DNA from 2 places in the Aquitalea magnusonii genome. Region 1 is predicted to be linked to the other one. Evidence: predicted binding sites of a transcription regulator. Region 1 holds the regulator's gene; the other holds the start of a gene.
The links. Region 1 encodes NrdR, which represses ribonucleotide reductase genes. Its sites were predicted from a motif close to AAANACNATATATNGTNTTT; they were not measured.
Positions count from the first base shown of each region.

Region 2: DLM_RS09850 (ribonucleoside triphosphate reductase) is a predicted target of NrdR. The motif match lies at 6,618-6,637, and genes of this name have one in related genera.

Region 1 covers NZ_AP018823.1:465,447-473,573, forward strand. The annotation lists gene ilvD (dihydroxy-acid dehydratase) at 1-552, shown strand, start outside; gene yfcF (glutathione transferase) at 720-1,358, shown strand; gene DLM_RS02270 (hypothetical protein) at 2,116-3,222, shown strand; gene glyA (serine hydroxymethyltransferase) at 3,343-4,590, shown strand; gene nrdR (transcriptional regulator NrdR) at 4,740-5,198, shown strand; gene ribD (bifunctional diaminohydroxyphosphoribosylaminopyrimidine deaminase/5-amino-6-(5-phosphoribosylamino)uracil reductase RibD) at 5,302-6,408, shown strand; gene DLM_RS02290 (hypothetical protein) at 6,589-7,284, shown strand; gene DLM_RS02295 (carboxypeptidase M32) at 7,363-8,127, shown strand, end outside.
Region 2 covers NZ_AP018823.1:2,065,643-2,073,769, reverse strand. The annotation lists gene DLM_RS09875 (ABC transporter permease) at 1-1,170, opposite strand, end outside; gene DLM_RS09870 (ABC transporter substrate-binding protein) at 1,282-2,307, opposite strand; gene DLM_RS09865 (ABC transporter ATP-binding protein) at 2,378-3,484, opposite strand; gene DLM_RS09860 (response regulator transcription factor) at 3,804-4,409, opposite strand; gene DLM_RS09855 (hybrid sensor histidine kinase/response regulator) at 4,588-6,381, opposite strand; gene DLM_RS09850 (ribonucleoside triphosphate reductase) at 6,665-8,127, shown strand, end outside.

The DNA.
Region 1 (8,127 bases):
TGCATCGTGAAAACCGCTGGTGTGGATGATTCCATCCTCAAGTTCACCGGCCGTGCCCGCATCTTCGAAAGTCAGGACGACGCCGTTGCTGCCATCCTGGACGACCAGATTGTGGCTGGCGACGTGGTGGTCATCCGCTACGAAGGCCCCAAGGGCGGCCCAGGCATGCAGGAAATGCTTTACCCCACCAGCTATCTCAAGTCCAAGGGCTTGGGCAAGGCCTGCGCGCTGCTGACCGATGGCCGCTTCTCTGGTGGTACTTCCGGCCTGTCCATCGGCCATGTATCGCCAGAAGCAGCCGAAGGCGGTGCGATTGGTCTGGTGGAAGAGGGTGACACCATCGAGATCGACATCCCCAACCGCGGTATCCGTCTGGCCATCAGCGACGAGGCACTGGCTGCCCGTCGCGCCGCCATGGAAGCACGTGGCCGTGACGCCTGGAAACCGGTGGATCGCCAGCGCCCGGTCAGCGCCGCCCTGCGTGCCTACGCGGCCATGACCACCAGCGCCGATACCGGAGCGGTGCGTGATGTGACCCAGGTGGAAAAATAAGCGGGCTGTCCGCTGAATCGGTAACAACGGCAGCCATGGCTGCCGTTTTTTTATGTGCTTGTCCGCGACTTCTTCCATGCTTTAACTGGAACAGCGGCAACTGTGCTTGCGCCTTGCGCGGCAAGCTGTCTCAGCTGCTTGATCGATCAACCCATTGCGAGCCGACCATGCCATCAACTTCATCCCTGCAACTGACCGTCGATGCCCAGTATTGCAGTCCCTATGCCATGTCGGTGTATGTGGGGCTGCTGGAAAAGCAACTGCCCTTTACCCTGTCGACACTGGATCTGGATGCCGGGGCCAATCATGCACCGGCTTATGCGCTCCGTTCGCTGACAGCACGGGTGCCTGCCTTGCAGCATGGTGACTTCGTGCTCAGTGAGTCCTCGGCCATTACCGAATATCTGGACGCGCTGTTTCCCGCCCCGGCGCTCTATCCGCAGTCAGCACAGGCCAGGGCGCGGGCGCGGCAAATCCAGGCCTGGCTGCGTAGTGATCTGCTGCCGTTGCGGCCGGAGCGTGACACCCTGGTGGTGTTCTACCGGCTAATCGCACGCCCCTTGTCTGACGCTGCACAGCGTGCGGCGCATAAACTGCTACGTGTGGCCGAGCAGGTCCTGCCGCCGGATTCGGACTACTTGTTTGGAGAGTGGAGCATTGTGGATGTTGATCTGGCATTGATGCTTAACCGTCTGCGCCTGAATGGTGATGAGCTACCGCAGCGGCTGGCGGATTACGCTGCCTTGCAATGGCAACGGCCATCCGTGCAGGCCTGGCTGGATTTGCCCCGGCCTGTGTTGCCATGAGTGGGGCAGGGTAAGACCAAGTAAAACTGTCGGGTATTCGCCACAAGCAATCTTGACCTTGGATAAGAATTTTCTTTTAGCGAGAACTTAAAATCCAGCCTTCAGTCAGATCATTTCCGGTTACTCAAGCAGGCCGGATTCCCTGATTGGTGGCGTTACTTGGCGCCGCTTCCTCTTGCTCTTCCTGCAAGACCGAACATTTCCGCATGTTCGGTTTTTCTTTTTTGTAACAATCTGAACTTGTATACAATATATGTTTAGCGTTTGTTGCGATATTGCTCATAAGTGAACATTTTCGCTTGTCATAGATGCCGCAGCAGACGCGTCATCCCACCGCAGTGTCAATGAGCTTGCTGCGCAAGCATTCCCAGTAGAAGTTTGTCGCATTGCAGGCTTCGATTTTTCAGCATATTTTGTAAAAAATCTTTAATAACATTATGTTATGTGCAAATTGTCGACGTGTCTGAGGCGTTTGGGCAAAAAAAATGCGCGGTGCCGTGAGGCCCGCGCCAAGTCTACAAAGGAGAAATAGAGGAGAAACTATCAAGAAGCAATTGCTGCATCTCAACGAGTACGGATTATCCGGATACGCTGTGCGAGTGTCAACATCTGTATTTTCGAAAAACGAAAAAATATCCATTTTTGTCGCTAATCAGCACATGCTTATGTTTGAAATCGAAAGTCAAGCGCTTGCTTGGTGAGCCAGCGGCGGCGGACTGTGCGACAATATGCGCTTTCCCGATTTCAGCAGGATGACATGATGTCGCAGCCGCTTCTCACTCTCCCGGACCCGCGCCAATACCACCCGCAGGTATCGCTGACCAATATGCTGATCCACAACGCGCTGTCGGTGCAGAACGCGACGACAGAAGCGGATCGCGAGATGTGGTTTGTCGCCATTCGGGATGCCATGGCGCAAATGTTGCAACGTGGCGAATTGCTCTCCATTTCGGTCGCTTTGGCGATGGTGCCGTCGCAGGACACTTATAAGATTGTCTGGGATGCATTGCGGGCCGCAGTCGAGCAGCCGGACGGGCGCTGTGCGCACGTGTTTGCCTTGCCGCTGGTGCTGGTGGCCGGCAGCAAGAACCAGGCAACGCTGCCTGCTGCCATTGCCGATGAAGATGGCTTGAACGCACTGCTGCGCCAACATGGTGTCATCAGCTCGGATGGCGATGTCCGCGTGTTTGGCCAACTGCTGCATCCGGATACGGTGGTGGCGATGGATGCGGCCAGGCTGTACCGCCTGACCCGTGATTTGACGACGTCGGCAGACGGTGTTGGCGAAGCCCTGAACGGTGCCGCCATCACCCTGAAAGAAGAGGGTGTGTTCCTGCGCTACCTGCTGGGTGTGGCCATTCAGCCGGAAGGTGATGCGGTCCCGGTAAAGCTGGGTGGTGCCGTCGGTGCCTGGGGCATGCCGCTGATGAAATTCCTGGGCGAACAATTGCACACCGATGGTGTGACGCTGTTCCCGATTGCACGCCCGCCCTTGCCGGTGATGCAGGCCCTGGTGGCTGGCAATTTCGCCCGCTTCGAGGTGGCCTTGCAGGTGTTTGCCAGCAGTCAGATCCGCCGGCTGCGCGAGCTGTCGAAAGACCCGGTGGCCATTCTGTCCGCCCATGACAACGGTGAGTTGCACATCACCCTGTCGGCAGAAGGCGATGAACGCAACTGGGAGGCTTTTGTCTGGCCGCTGGCGGCCATGGACAATGTGGCACTGATTGAATCGAATTTCCGTGAACTGATGGCTGAATGCCGGGTTCGCGATGTGCATGTGCTGGCCGAGGTTTACCCGGAAAGCCGTGACGGGATCCCGCTGTTCTTTACCGCGGACGACCTGCCGCAGCTGAGCGGACAATAAAGAACTACCATGGCGTGTCGCGTTTGCGGATACTGCCAAAATAGCTTTACGTGAAAATTTTCCACCGGGCGATTCGTGTAGAATGGCCTCATCGTTAACCCTTTGATGGAAGAGTCAAAGATGTTTGCAGCTGACCAGACGATTGCCAAGTTCGACCCGGAACTGGCCGCCGCTATCAAGGCCGAGTGCCAACGCCAGGAAGATCATATTGAACTGATCGCTTCCGAAAACTATACCAGCCCCGCAGTGATGGAAGCCCAGGGCTCCCAGTTGACCAACAAGTACGCCGAAGGCTACCCGGCCAAGCGTTTCTATGGTGGCTGTGAACACGTGGACGTGATCGAGCAACTGGCGATCGACCGCGTGAAGCAACTGTTCGGTGCCGAATACGCCAACGTGCAGCCGCACTCCGGCAGCCAGGCCAACCAGGCCGTGTATTTCTCCATCCTGAAGCCGGGCGACACCGTAATGGGCATGAACCTGGGCCACGGTGGTCACCTGACCCACGGTTCCCCGGCCAACCTGTCCGGCAAGATGTTCAACATCGTGGCCTACGGTCTGAACGAAAAAGAAGAAATCGACTACGACGACATGGAACGCGTAGCGATGGAAACCAAGCCCAAGCTGATCATCGGTGGTGCATCCGCTTACGCGCTGCGCTTCGACTTCGAACGCATGGGCCAGATCGCCAAGAAGTGCGGTGCTTACTTCATGGTCGACATGGCGCACTACGCCGGTCTGATCGCCGCTGGTGTATACCCGAACCCGGTGCCGCATGCCGACTTCGTGACCTCCACCACCCACAAGACCCTGCGTGGTCCGCGTGGCGGCATCATCCTGGCCAAGGCCGAGTTCGAAAAGAGCATCAACAGCAATGTATTCCCCACCCTGCAGGGCGGCCCGCTGATGCACGTGATTGCCGGCAAGGCCATCGCTTTCAAGGAAGCGCTGCAACCGGAATTCAAGATTTATCAGGAACAAGTGCTGAAGAACGCCGACGCCATGGCCCGCACCCTGGCCGAGCGTGGTCTGCGCATCATCTCCGGCCGTACCGAAAGCCACGTCTTCCTGGTGGACCTGCGTCCCAAGGGCCTGACCGGCAAGGCTGCTGACGCGCTGCTGGGCCGTGGTCACATCACCGTCAACAAGAACGCCATTCCGAATGACCCGGAAAGCCCGTTCGTGACTTCCGGCATCCGTATCGGCTCCCCGGCCATCACCACCCGCGGTTTCAAGGAAGCCGAAGCCGTGATGGTAGCCAACCTGGTAGCCGACGTACTGGACAACCCGAACGACGATGCAGCCATTGCACGTGTGGCCGAACAGGCTACCGCGCTGTGCCATCGCTTCCCGGTTTACGCCAAGTAAGCGCCAGCATGTTTGAACAAGGCAGCCTCAGGGCTGCCTTTTTTATTGTCTGGAATAAATCGGCATGGCTTTACGATGGCAGGCATTAACCTGTGTGGTCTTTGCTGATACCATCAGTGCTTATCATAAAAACACTGGATTGACACGTCATGAAATGTCCTTTCTGTGGCAATGCCGATACGCAGGTGATCGACTCCCGCGTCAGCGAAGACGGTACCAGCATCCGTCGCCGTCGCCGCTGCCTGGCTTGTGAAAAGCGCTTCACGACATTCGAAACCGCCGACGTGCGCATGCCGCAGGTGGTGAAATCCGGCGGCCATCGTTCCGAATTCGATATCGAGAAAGTGCGCACCAGCTTCTTGCGTGCGCTGCACAAGCGCCCGGTTCCCACCGCCTTGGTGGACGATGCCATCGACCGTATCTGCCATCGCCTGCTGCAACTGGGAGAGCGCGAGGTTTCCAGCCGCCAGATCGGTGAAATGGTGATGAACGAACTGGCCAAGCTGGACAAGGTAGCCTATGTGCGCTTTGCCTCGGTGTATCGCAGTTTCCAGGATATCTCCGAATTTTCGGATGCCATCAAGGAAATACAGAAATCCAATCACTGAGCGAAGGTAACGCCCAGCGCATGCCGGGCGTGGTTTGCTCCCCATCGGTCGCTGCCCGGCAGGGGTGAGGTGGCCACTTTTCATTCCGCTGGAAGGCTTGTTGATGTCGTCGTTTTCCCCGCAAGACCATGTATTCATGCAGCAGGCACTGCGCCTGGCCGAAGCCGCCACTCGTCGGGCGGCACCCAACCCCGGTGTGGGATGTGTTCTGGTCCGGGATGGCCGGGTGATTGGAACCGGGGCTACGTTGCAGGTGGGGGGGGATCACGCTGAAATCCAGGCCATCAAGGACTGTCTGGCGCGTGGCGATTCAGCGCGGGGTGCGACTGCCTATGTCACGCTGGAGCCTTGCAGCCATCATGGCCGTACGCCGCCGTGTGCCGAACGGCTGGTACAGGAAGGGCTGGCGCGGGTGGTGGCAGCCATGGTCGATCCTTACCATGAGGTGTCCGGCCGTGGGCTGGCCATGCTGCGTGCGGCGGGTATTGATGCCAGTGCCGGACTGCTGGAAGCCGAGGCCAGGCACGTACATCGCGGTTTTCTGTCGCGGGTGGAGCGGCAACGTCCGTGGGTGACACTCAAGGCCGCCGCCACGCTGGATGGCAAAACCGCCTTGCTCAATGGCAAGAGCCAGTGGATTACCGGCCCGGCCGCACGTCACGATGTGCAGAAGCTGCGCGCACGCAGTTGCGCGATTCTTACCGGCAGCGGCACCGTGCTGGTGGATAACCCGCAACTGACGGTACGCGATTTCATCCTGCCACAGCAGCCATTGCGGGTGGTGCTGGACAGCCGTCTGGTCACCCCGCCGGACCGGCGCATTTTCCACGGTGGCAATACCTTGCTGGTGACCAGCATTGCCGACCTGACCCGCCATCAACCCTATCTGCAGCGGGGTGCCGAACTGATGGTCCTGCCGGAAGAGGCCGGCCATGCCAATCTGCCCATGCTGATGCAACGATTGGCCGAACGTGGTGTCAATGAACTCATGATTGAAGCCGGTGCCGGACTCAATGGCGCGCTGGTGCGTGCCGGACTGGTGGATGAGGCCATTCTCTACCTGGCACCATCACTGGTGGGCAGTACCGCGCAAGGATTGTTTGCCTGGCCGGCGCTGGAGGATCTGGCCGACAAACAGCAGGTGAAAATTCAGGATGTGCGCATGGTGGGGGCGGATATCCGGATCAACATGACCTTTGCCATGCCATGAACCGGCAGCGGCTGTCAGGCAGGAAGCGGCAATTCGTCTGGCCGAACTACGCTTCATGTTCCACAATGAAACAGGTTTCTGCGGTGGCTAGTCAGCATGCCGCAGGAGCGCAGCGGCCATGGCCGACATCGCGAGTAATAGCCAATGACTGAGTCGGTATCATCTCTTCCCGGCATGGACATGCCTGCTTTGCAACAGGCACTGGATGCATATTTGCGTCTTATCTTGCGCCAGGGTGCGCTTGAGCAGGTGCTGGATGAGCGGCGTCAACTGCTGGATCGCCTGCTGCCCCTGCTGGAGGGCGTGTCGCGTGATGCCCAGTCTTTTCGGCGAGTGGTGGAGCGCTTTGTCAATGCGTGTGAGGTGGTGGATCGCGTCACGGCACTGACGTGTGCTCGCGAGTTCTATTATTTCTGGCTGGGCGATGTCAAAAAACTGGTGGAAATCACCTCCCGCTCCGGTTTCACCACGCGCAATGTGCGGCTGGAGATGGCCGATTCGCTGGCATCCCTGCTTGAACGCATGCAACAGCAAGGTTTCGATGCCTTCCCGCCCTCACTGGAAATCTATCTGGGCAAGCTGTTTGAGGATGGCATGCCGGAAGCCGACATCCAGGAGCGGGAATACCTGCTCAAGGGCATGTTGTTCCTGTTGTCCGGCCAACCCTACCGGCCGGACAGCTTCCGCATGGTGGTGGATGCCATGCTGCTGCACCTGAATGATGCGCAGAACCAGAAAGCCTTCGTCCAACTGGCGCGGGAGTATTTCTACTACTGGCTGTCTTTTCCCCCGGCACACGAACGTATCCATCTGGCGGAAGAAGCTGCCCAGCCCATCAGCCTGCTGCAGCCGGGCAGTACCACCCGCCAGCATTGAGTCAGCAGCGGTAATTGCCAGCCAGCGCTGCTGCAAGCCCTGCATCTCTTAATTCTTACTTGTTCTTCAGGAGTCCGCATGTCGCAATCTCCGGCATATGCCTCGCTGCTTGCCCGTTTTACCCGCCTGCACCGCTTTGCCCACCTTGCCGCAATTGCCGGCTGGGATCAGGCCACCATGATGCCGCCCAAAGGCAATGAAGCACGGGCGGCTGCGCAGGCCGAGCTGGAAGTGCTGATGCATGCCACCCTGACTGACCCCGCCCTGGCGCAAGAGCTGCAACAGGCCGAGCAGGAAGCCCACAGTGAAGCAGAACGCGCCAGTTTGCGTGAAATGCGGCGCGAGTGGCAGCAGGCCAATCTGTTGCCGGCCGAACTGGTGGAAGCCCAGGCACTGGCTGGTGCGCGTTGTGAACATGCCTGGCGTGAACAGCGTGCCAACAATGACTGGACCGGCTTTTTGCAGAACTTCCGCGAAGTGGTGAAGCTGTCGCGTCAGGAAGCGCAATTGCTGGCTTCCGCCCAGGGCTGCACGCCTTACGATGCCCTGATGAACAAATACGAGCCGGGGATGAAGAGCGCTGATATCGATCGCATCTTCGGTACAGTCAAAGTGTGGCTGCCGGGCCTGATTTCCCGCGTCATGGCCAAGCAGGCAGAGGAGAAACTGCTGCTGCCGCAAGGCAGCTTCCCGGTGGAGCAGCAGCGCCAACTGGGCCTGGCGGTGATGGGGCTGCTGGGCTTCGACTTTGATGCAGGCCGGCTGGATGTCAGCGTACATCCCTTCTGCGGAGGTGTGCCGGAAGACGTGCGCATCACCACCCGTTACCGCGAAGATGACTTC
Region 2 (8,127 bases), 1.6 Mb from region 1:
GCCCCAGTTGATCGAGGTGTTGGTGTAGAAGGCCACGAAGTAGCTCACCATCTGGTCGTTCGGGCTACCCAGCAAGGCCGGGGTGATGTAGTAGCCGATGGACAGGATGAACACCAGCAGCGCACCGGCACTGATACCGGCCACGGTTTGCGGGAAGTACACGCGCCAGAAGCTGGCAAACGGGTGGCAGCCCAGCGAGATGGCAGCCTTCATGTAGCTGGGCGAGATGCCTTTCATCACGCTGTAGATGGGCAGGATCATGAAGGGCAGCAGGATGTGTACCATGGAGATGTACACGCCGGTGCGGTTGAACACCAGTTGCAGCGGGTGATCGATGATGCCCAGCCATTGCATGGTGGAGTTGATCAGGCCGCCCGATTGCAGCAGCACGATCCAGGCGGCAACCCGTACCAGGACAGAGGTCCAGAACGGCAGCAGTACCAGAATCATCAGCAGATTGCTGGTGCGGGTGGGCAGATTCACCAGCAGGTAGGCCAGCGGGTAGGCCAGGGCCAGCGCGATGGCGGTGACTACCAGGCTCATCCAGAAGGTGCGGGTGAAGATGTCCAGATAAATGGCCTGGTCCGGCGAGGAGCGGCTGATTTCGCCCAGGTCGTCCACGCGGTGGTCCATGGCGGCCAGCAGGTAGAACGGAGTCTGGGTGCTGGTGTTGCGGCGAATGGCCTGCCAGTAGGCCGGGTCACCCCAGCGTTCGTCCAGATTGGTCAGCGCTTCCTTGTAGGACTTGGGCGGCGGGTCCATCGGCAGGGCGCGCGCAGTCTTGTTGAGCAGACTGCGGTAGCCGGCTACTTCCATGTTCAGGCGTTTGCCCAGATCGCCCAGTTTCTGGTCGTCGTGAGCTTGCTGGATGTCTTGTGCCGCCGCGGCATACACCGTTTCTGGCGGCAGGGCACGGCCACTCCAGCTGGAAATGGCCTTGACCGTGTGTGGCATGGCGTCAACCACTTCGGGGTTGTTGACGCTCTTGAACAAGAGGCTGGTAATGGGCAGCACGAATACCAGCAGGATAAACAGTACCAGCGGCAGAATCAGCAGCTGTGATTTCAGCTTGTTCATGCGCTCGGCGCGGGCCAGTTTCTGCTTCAGAGAACGGCCGGCCTCCGGCTGGGTGGCTGCGACAGCGGTGGTGGGTGCAGAGGAAGCGGTCATTCTTCCGGCTCCGGATCAGGTAAGGGGTAAAACCCCCTGGGGATGAACCCCCGAGGGGGCGGGCCTGCTGCCGGTAAACTATCCGGCAGCAGTCATGCGTGTTGCAGCTGCTTACTTGGCAGCCCAGGCATTGAAACGTTGTTCCAGCGATTCGCCGTAGTCAGCCCAGAACGCCACATCCACGGCTACGCCGCTCTTGATGTTTTGCGGGGCGGTCGGCAGGTCGGCAACCAGCTTCTTGTCCAACAGCGGTACGGCTTTCTTATTGGTCGGGCCGTAAGCGATGTTCTGCGAGTACACCTTCTGGTTTTCCGGCTTGCTGGCAAAGGCGATGAACTTCAGTGCAGCGTCCTTGTTCGGGGAGCCCTTCGGAATGGCCCAGGAGTCGAAGTCATACATGCCGCCGTTCCAGACGATCTTCAGGTTCTTGCCTTCCTTCTGGGTGTTGGCAATGCGGCCGTTGTAGGCCGAGCTCATCACCACGTCGCCGGATACCAGGTATTGCGGCGGTTGTGCGCCAGCTTCCCACCACTGGATGTTCGGCTTCAGCTGGTCCAGCTTCTTGAAGGCGCGGTCCACGCCAGCCGGCGTGGCCAGAACCTTGTACACATCTTTCGGCGCTACGCCGTCAGCCATCAGGGCCACTTCCAGGGTGTACTTGGCACCTTTGCGCATGCCGCGCTTGCCCGGGAATTTCTTCACATCCCAGAAATCTTTCCAGCTGGTCGGGCCAACCTTCAGCTTGTCGGCGTTGTAGGCCAGCACGGTGGACCATACAAAGATGCCTACGCCGCAAGTCTGGGCGGCACCCGGTACGAAGTCGGCCTTGTTGCCGATCTTGCTGTAGTCCAGCTTTTCAAACATGCCTTCGTCGCAACCGCGGGCCAGTTCCGGGGATTCCACTTCCAGGACGTCCCAGGACACGCTCTTGGTGTCGACCATGGCTTTGACCTTGGCCATTTCGCCGTTGTATTCGCCGCCAACCACCTTGATGCCGGTGGCCTTGGTGAAGGGTGCGTAGTAGGCCTTTTCCTGGGCGGCCTTGTTGGCACCGCCAAAGGAAATCACGGTCAGGTCAGCTGCCTGGGCAGCCTGAGCGCAACATGCTGCCACTACCGCCAGCGAAAGAGCTTTCATGCATTTCTTCATTTGATAGTTCTCCATATTGTTTTGGGACTACAGCTACACGCTACTCACTCGCACGCACTCACTCGGCCACTGCGACAGGATCGAGCGCTCTTACGTGTTCTACATTCCAGCCCAGGGAAACTACGTCGCCCACGGACAGCTTGGGGTCCAGGGTGGCGATAGGCTGCTTGATGATGAAACTGGAATTGCCACATGCTTCCAGGCGGATGCGCACATGGTCACCCAGGTAAATGAATTCGCGGATACGGCCGGAGAAGCGGTTTTGCTCCTGCTGCACATTCAGATTGATGCGCTCCGGACGGATGGACAGCGACACCGGCGCACCGGGCGCGGCATCGTGAATGGCCATGGCTTCCACCCGTTCGCCGTTTTCCAGGCCCACGGTACAGCGATCACCCTCGCGGCTGAGCAGCTTGCCGTGCAGGCGGTTGTTTTCGCCGATGAAGTTGGCCACAAAGGTGTTGCGCGGGTGCTCGTACAGGTTTTGCGGGCTGTCGATCTGCTGGATTTCGCCCTGGTGGAACACGGCCACGCGGTCAGACATGGTCAGCGCTTCGCTCTGGTCGTGGGTGACGTACACCACGGTCACGCCCAGGCGTTCGTGCAGGTGCTTGATTTCCATCTGCATGTGTTCGCGCAGTTGCTTGTCCAGTGCGCCCAGCGGTTCGTCCATCAGCACCAGTTGCGGTTCGAATACCAGGGCGCGGGCCAGGGCCACACGCTGTTGCTGACCACCGGACATCTGGCCCGGATAGCGGTTGGCAAACTTGTCCAGCTGCACCATGGACAGCGCGCGCTTCACCCGTTCGGTGACGTCGGTCTTGTCCATGCCGCGCACCTTCAGCGGGAAGGCCAGGTTTTCGGCCACGGTCATGTGCGGGAACAGTGCGTAGTTCTGGAACACCATGCCGATGTCGCGCTTGTGCGGCGGCACCCGGTTGAGCGAGCGCTCACCCAGCATGATTTCACCAGCAGTGGGGGTCTCGAAGCCGGCCAGCATCATCAGGCTGGTGGTCTTGCCGGAGCCGGACGGTCCCAACAGGGTAAGGAATTCACCCTTGCGGATATCCAGATTGAGGTCTTTGACGATCAGGGTCTCGCCGTCGTAGCTCTTTTGTACGTTCTTGAAGCGGACCAGGATGTCGCTTGCACTCGTTTCAGCCATGACCACTCCTGTTGTTTAAATGGTGATGACTGAATTGTAAAAACCGCATGACAGTGCGGATATCGGCCAGCGGCGGATTTTGCTGTCAGGATAAATGCTGTAGTCCTGTAGGGCGATTCCTACACGCCATCAGCATGTTTCAGCCGCTGGCAGCCTTAGCGCTGGCGCAGCAATGGCGGTGGGCGGGAAGGTTCCGGTCCAGGTAGCGGCCACCGGCAATGCCCTGCGGGCTGCCCGGAAAGCCCGGCAGCAGTGCCATGCCGCGCCTAGCAGGGCGCGCAAGCTTGTGAACGTCGGTGGTGGCGGGGCTGCCAGCGCATCAGCGCATTACCTGTACCAGGCCACGGCGCTGCGCTTCCAGCACCGCCTCGGTACGGCTGTAGACGCCAAACTGTTCCAGGATGGCGGCCACATGCACGCGCACGGTGTTTTCCGACAGGCCCAGGCTATTGGCAATGGCCTTGTTGGAGCGGCCCAGGCACAGCTCGCTGAGCACTTCCAGTTGGCGCGGCGTCAGTTGCGAGCCGCGGCCTGCCGCCTTGGCCGGTGCCGCGTCGATCAGAGCCTCGCCACGCAGGCAGCGTTCCAGCGCCTGGTCAATCTGCTCGACACTGGCGGATTTGGCCAGCACCCCGGCAATGTCCGGTGTGGCGCTGGCCAGCTCCGGGCTGGCCGACAGGATGATGATGCGTGCCGACTGGAAATGTCGGCGCAGCACGGTGACGCCATCCAAGCCGTTCAGGCCGGGCAGTTGGATGTCCAGCAGGATGATGTCCACCGGCGTGCTGCCGTACTGGTGGATGGCATCCATCACGGTGCCGGCTTCAAGAATATTGCCAACCTTGTCGTTGTTTTCCAGTACCAGGCGCAGGCCGGTACGAAACAGGGCGTGGTCGTCGATGAGAAGCAGTCTGGCGCTAAGCATGGTGCATGGGTCGTCTGATAAGGAATAGCTACGGGCTATGCAGGCTGAACCGCTGGTGCAGCCTGGGCATGGGGCGATCCGGGCCGGTGGCGTCCACTGGCATGGCCTGCCATGTCAAGTGGATGGAAATTCCCGGCTTGGCAAATATGTGCTTTTTTCAGAAAAAAGCAAAGCCTTTCTACTGTGCGCTGCCTTGCGGCGCGCACGGCTGTTGGCTGAGTAGCTGGTTAAGGCTGTCGTACAGTTGTGCGGGGGCAACCGGCTTGTGCAGCAAGGGCAGGCCGCTGTCGCTGGCTTCGCGTAGCCGGGCCGGGGCGGTGTCGCCGGTCAGCAGCAGGGCCGGAATGTCGCGGCCCACCGCCTGGCGGATGGCGTGGATGGCATCACTGCCGTTTTTTTGTTCACGCAGCCGGTAGTCGCTGATCAGCAAGTCCGGTTGCTTGTGATTGAGCCAGGGCAGGGCAGCGTCCAGCGACTCTGCCGCCATGCACTGGCAGCCCCAGCTTTGCAACAGCAGCACCATGCTGCTGCGCACAATATCGTCATCCTCGATCAGCAGCACGGTGGCCTTGGGCAGGCATTGGCTGATGCCGACTGCCGGCGCGGCTGCCGCTGGCAGCGGGCTGGCGGTGGCGATGCGTGGCAGGCCAAGGCGGAACACACTGCCGCGGCCTGGCCGCGATGCTACACGCAAGGGGTGTTGCAGCAGTTGGGTGAGGCCGCGCACGATGGCCAGCCCAAGGCCCAGGCCTTTCTTGCGGTCGCGTTCCGGATTCCCCAGTTGGTGGAACTCGTCAAAGATTTCCTGCTGTTGCTGCGCGGCTATGCCAATGCCGCTGTCCCATATCTCCAGCCACAACTGGTCGCCACGGCGGCGGCAGCCCACCAGGATGCCGCCGTGCTGGGTGTAACGGATGGCATTGCTGATGAGGTTGCGCAGGATCAGCTCGATCAGCGACGGGTCGGACATCACCACCTCGGCCGTGTCACGGCTGCGGTAGAACAGCCCCTTGGTGTTGGCCAGCGGTGCCAGCTCTCTTTCCATCTTGTTTAGCAGTGGCTGCAGGGCAAAGGCTTGCAGCTGCGGGGTGATCACCCCGGCATCCACCCGCGAATAATCCAGCAGGCTGTGCAGCATTTCCGCCGAGGCATTGGTGGCGCTCTGGATATTGGCCAGCAGGCTTTGCTGCCTGGCATCCAGTGCGGTTTTGCCCAGCACTTCCAGAAATAGCCCCTGCGCGTGGATGGGTTGGCGCAGGTCGTGGCTGGCGGCGGCCAGGAATTTCGACTTGGCAAGATTGGCCTGCTCTGCCTCCTGTTGTGCCCGGCGCGATTCGGCAGACGCCTGGCGCAGCCGGTCTACCAGTTCCAGGTTTTCAAAGCGCAGTTCGATGGCCCCACGCGCGGCGCGTTCGCTATTACGCGCCTGCATCAGCAGGGTGGCCAGATACATGATGGCAGCCAGCCCCAGCGTGTTTAGCGCCAGCGCATCCGATAACAGCGACTTGAGCGCGATCATGCCCAGCTCCAGTGAAATGAAGCCGATGAACACCGGCAGCACGGGCGACAGGATGGACATGGAATTGCCAGCCACGCCGGACAGCACGGCAATGGCCAGAATCCAGCTTGGCGGCGATGCCGGATTCAGACCCACCCACATCAGGCTGCCCCAGGCGGCACCGTCGATGGCGTGCAGCAGTACCAGACGCCGCCGCAGCCTGGGCAGTGCGGCAGGCAGAATGGGCCGGGCCAGAATACGGCGGGCGTCGACAATGTCGATGAGCTTGGAGGCAATCACCAGCACGCACCACCCGCTCAGTCGCAAGGGGTCGGCCTGGTGTTGCAAGGCATAGGCCACCAGCAATACCACCAGAATGCCGGGCAGCACCGAGCTGCCCAGATTATTGAGCAGCAGGCGGATCTGTTCGATGCGCACTTTTTCCTGCGATGACGGTTGCAGATTGCTGATCATGAATAGTGTGCCGCCGCAAGGCCGTGGGCCTGGGCTTATCTGCTTATCTCAAGGTTGGTGCCGCCAGGGGACGGCGGCCGGGTGTTGCAGCCCATTATAGTCCGCTGAGCTGACCGTTCTGCGCGCTGGTCAGCCATGCGGTGCTGGCGGGTGCGCCGGCCAACGTGGCTTGGCCGTGGGGCAGGGCTGCGCTTGATACGGATCAAGTCTTTTTCTGTCAGCGCTGCCGTGGCAGAAAAATCAATATATAGTGTTTTGAAATTTTAAATCACTACATATTGTTATGAAAAATACTGTACTGGTGAATCCGCTTGCCACGCTGGACGAATACCTCAGCCGCGCCGACTGGCGTGTTTCTGCCAATGCCAACCAGGGTTACAGCCTGGGCGGGATGATACTCAACGCCGCCGGCAAGCTCACCGCCAACTACTGGCTGGATGGCATCTACCCGCCGCAGGTGGCGCAGGCTCACCGCGATGCAGACTTCCACCTGCATGATCTGGACGTGCTGGCCGGTTACTGCGCCGGCTGGTCGCTGCGTCAGTTGCTGCATGATGGCTTCAATGGCGTGCCGGGGCGGGTGGAATCCGCGCCGCCGCGTCACCTGGGTTCCGCCCTGGGCCAGATGGTGAATTTCCTTGGCACCTTGCAAAACGAATGGGCAGGCGCACAGGCATTTTCCAGCGTGGACACCTATCTGGCACCCTTTGTCAAACGCGATGCGCTGAGTGATGCCCAGGTAGAGCAGGCGATGCAGGAGTTTGTCTACAACCTTAACGTCCCCTCGCGCTGGGGTACGCAAACCCCGTTTACCAACCTCACCTTCGACTGGACCTGCCCGGTGGACCTGGCCGGGCAAATCCCCATCATCGCCGGTGAGGAAATGCCCTTCTGCTATGGCGATTGCCAGCCGGAAATGGACCGCATCAACCGCGCCTTCCTGCGGGTGATGGGGGCGGGCGATGCCCATGGCCGGGCGTTTACCTTTCCCATTCCCACCTACAACATCACGCCGGATTTTGACTGGGACAGCGCCAACGCCGATTTGCTGTTTGACCTGACCGCGCGTTACGGCCTGCCGTATTTCCAGAACTTCCTGAATTCCGACCTGGAGCCGCAAATGGTGCGCTCCATGTGCTGCCGCCTGCAACTGGACCTGCGCGAGCTGCTCAAGCGCGGCAACGGCCTGTTTGGCAGCGCCGAACAAACCGGTTCGCTAGGCGTGGTTACGCTTAACTGCGCGCGGCTGGGCTATCGCTTCCGGGGTGACTGGGAAGGCCTGCTGGCCGAAACCGACCGTCTGCTGGCACTGGCCCGCATCAGCCTGGAAATCAAGCGCGAACGGGTGCAGGGCTGGATGGATGATGGCCTGTACCCCTACACCAAGCGCTATCTGGGCACGCTGCGCAATCACTTCTCCACCGTGGGGGTGAATGGCATCAACGAACTGGTGCGCAATTACACCGGTGATCGCGACGACATCAGCAGCCCCGCCGGCCAGCAACTGGCGCTGGCGCTGCTGGACCACATCCGCGCCCGCATGGTGCAAATGCAGGAAGACACCGGCCACCTGTACAACCTGGAAGCCACCCCGGCCGAAGGCACCACCTACCGCTTTGCCCGCGAAGACCGCAAGCGCTACCCCGACATCCTGCAGGCCGGCCCGCTGGACAAGCCTTACTACACCAACTCCAGCCAGTTGCCAGCCGGGCATACCGATGACCCCTTCCTGGCCTTGCAGCACCA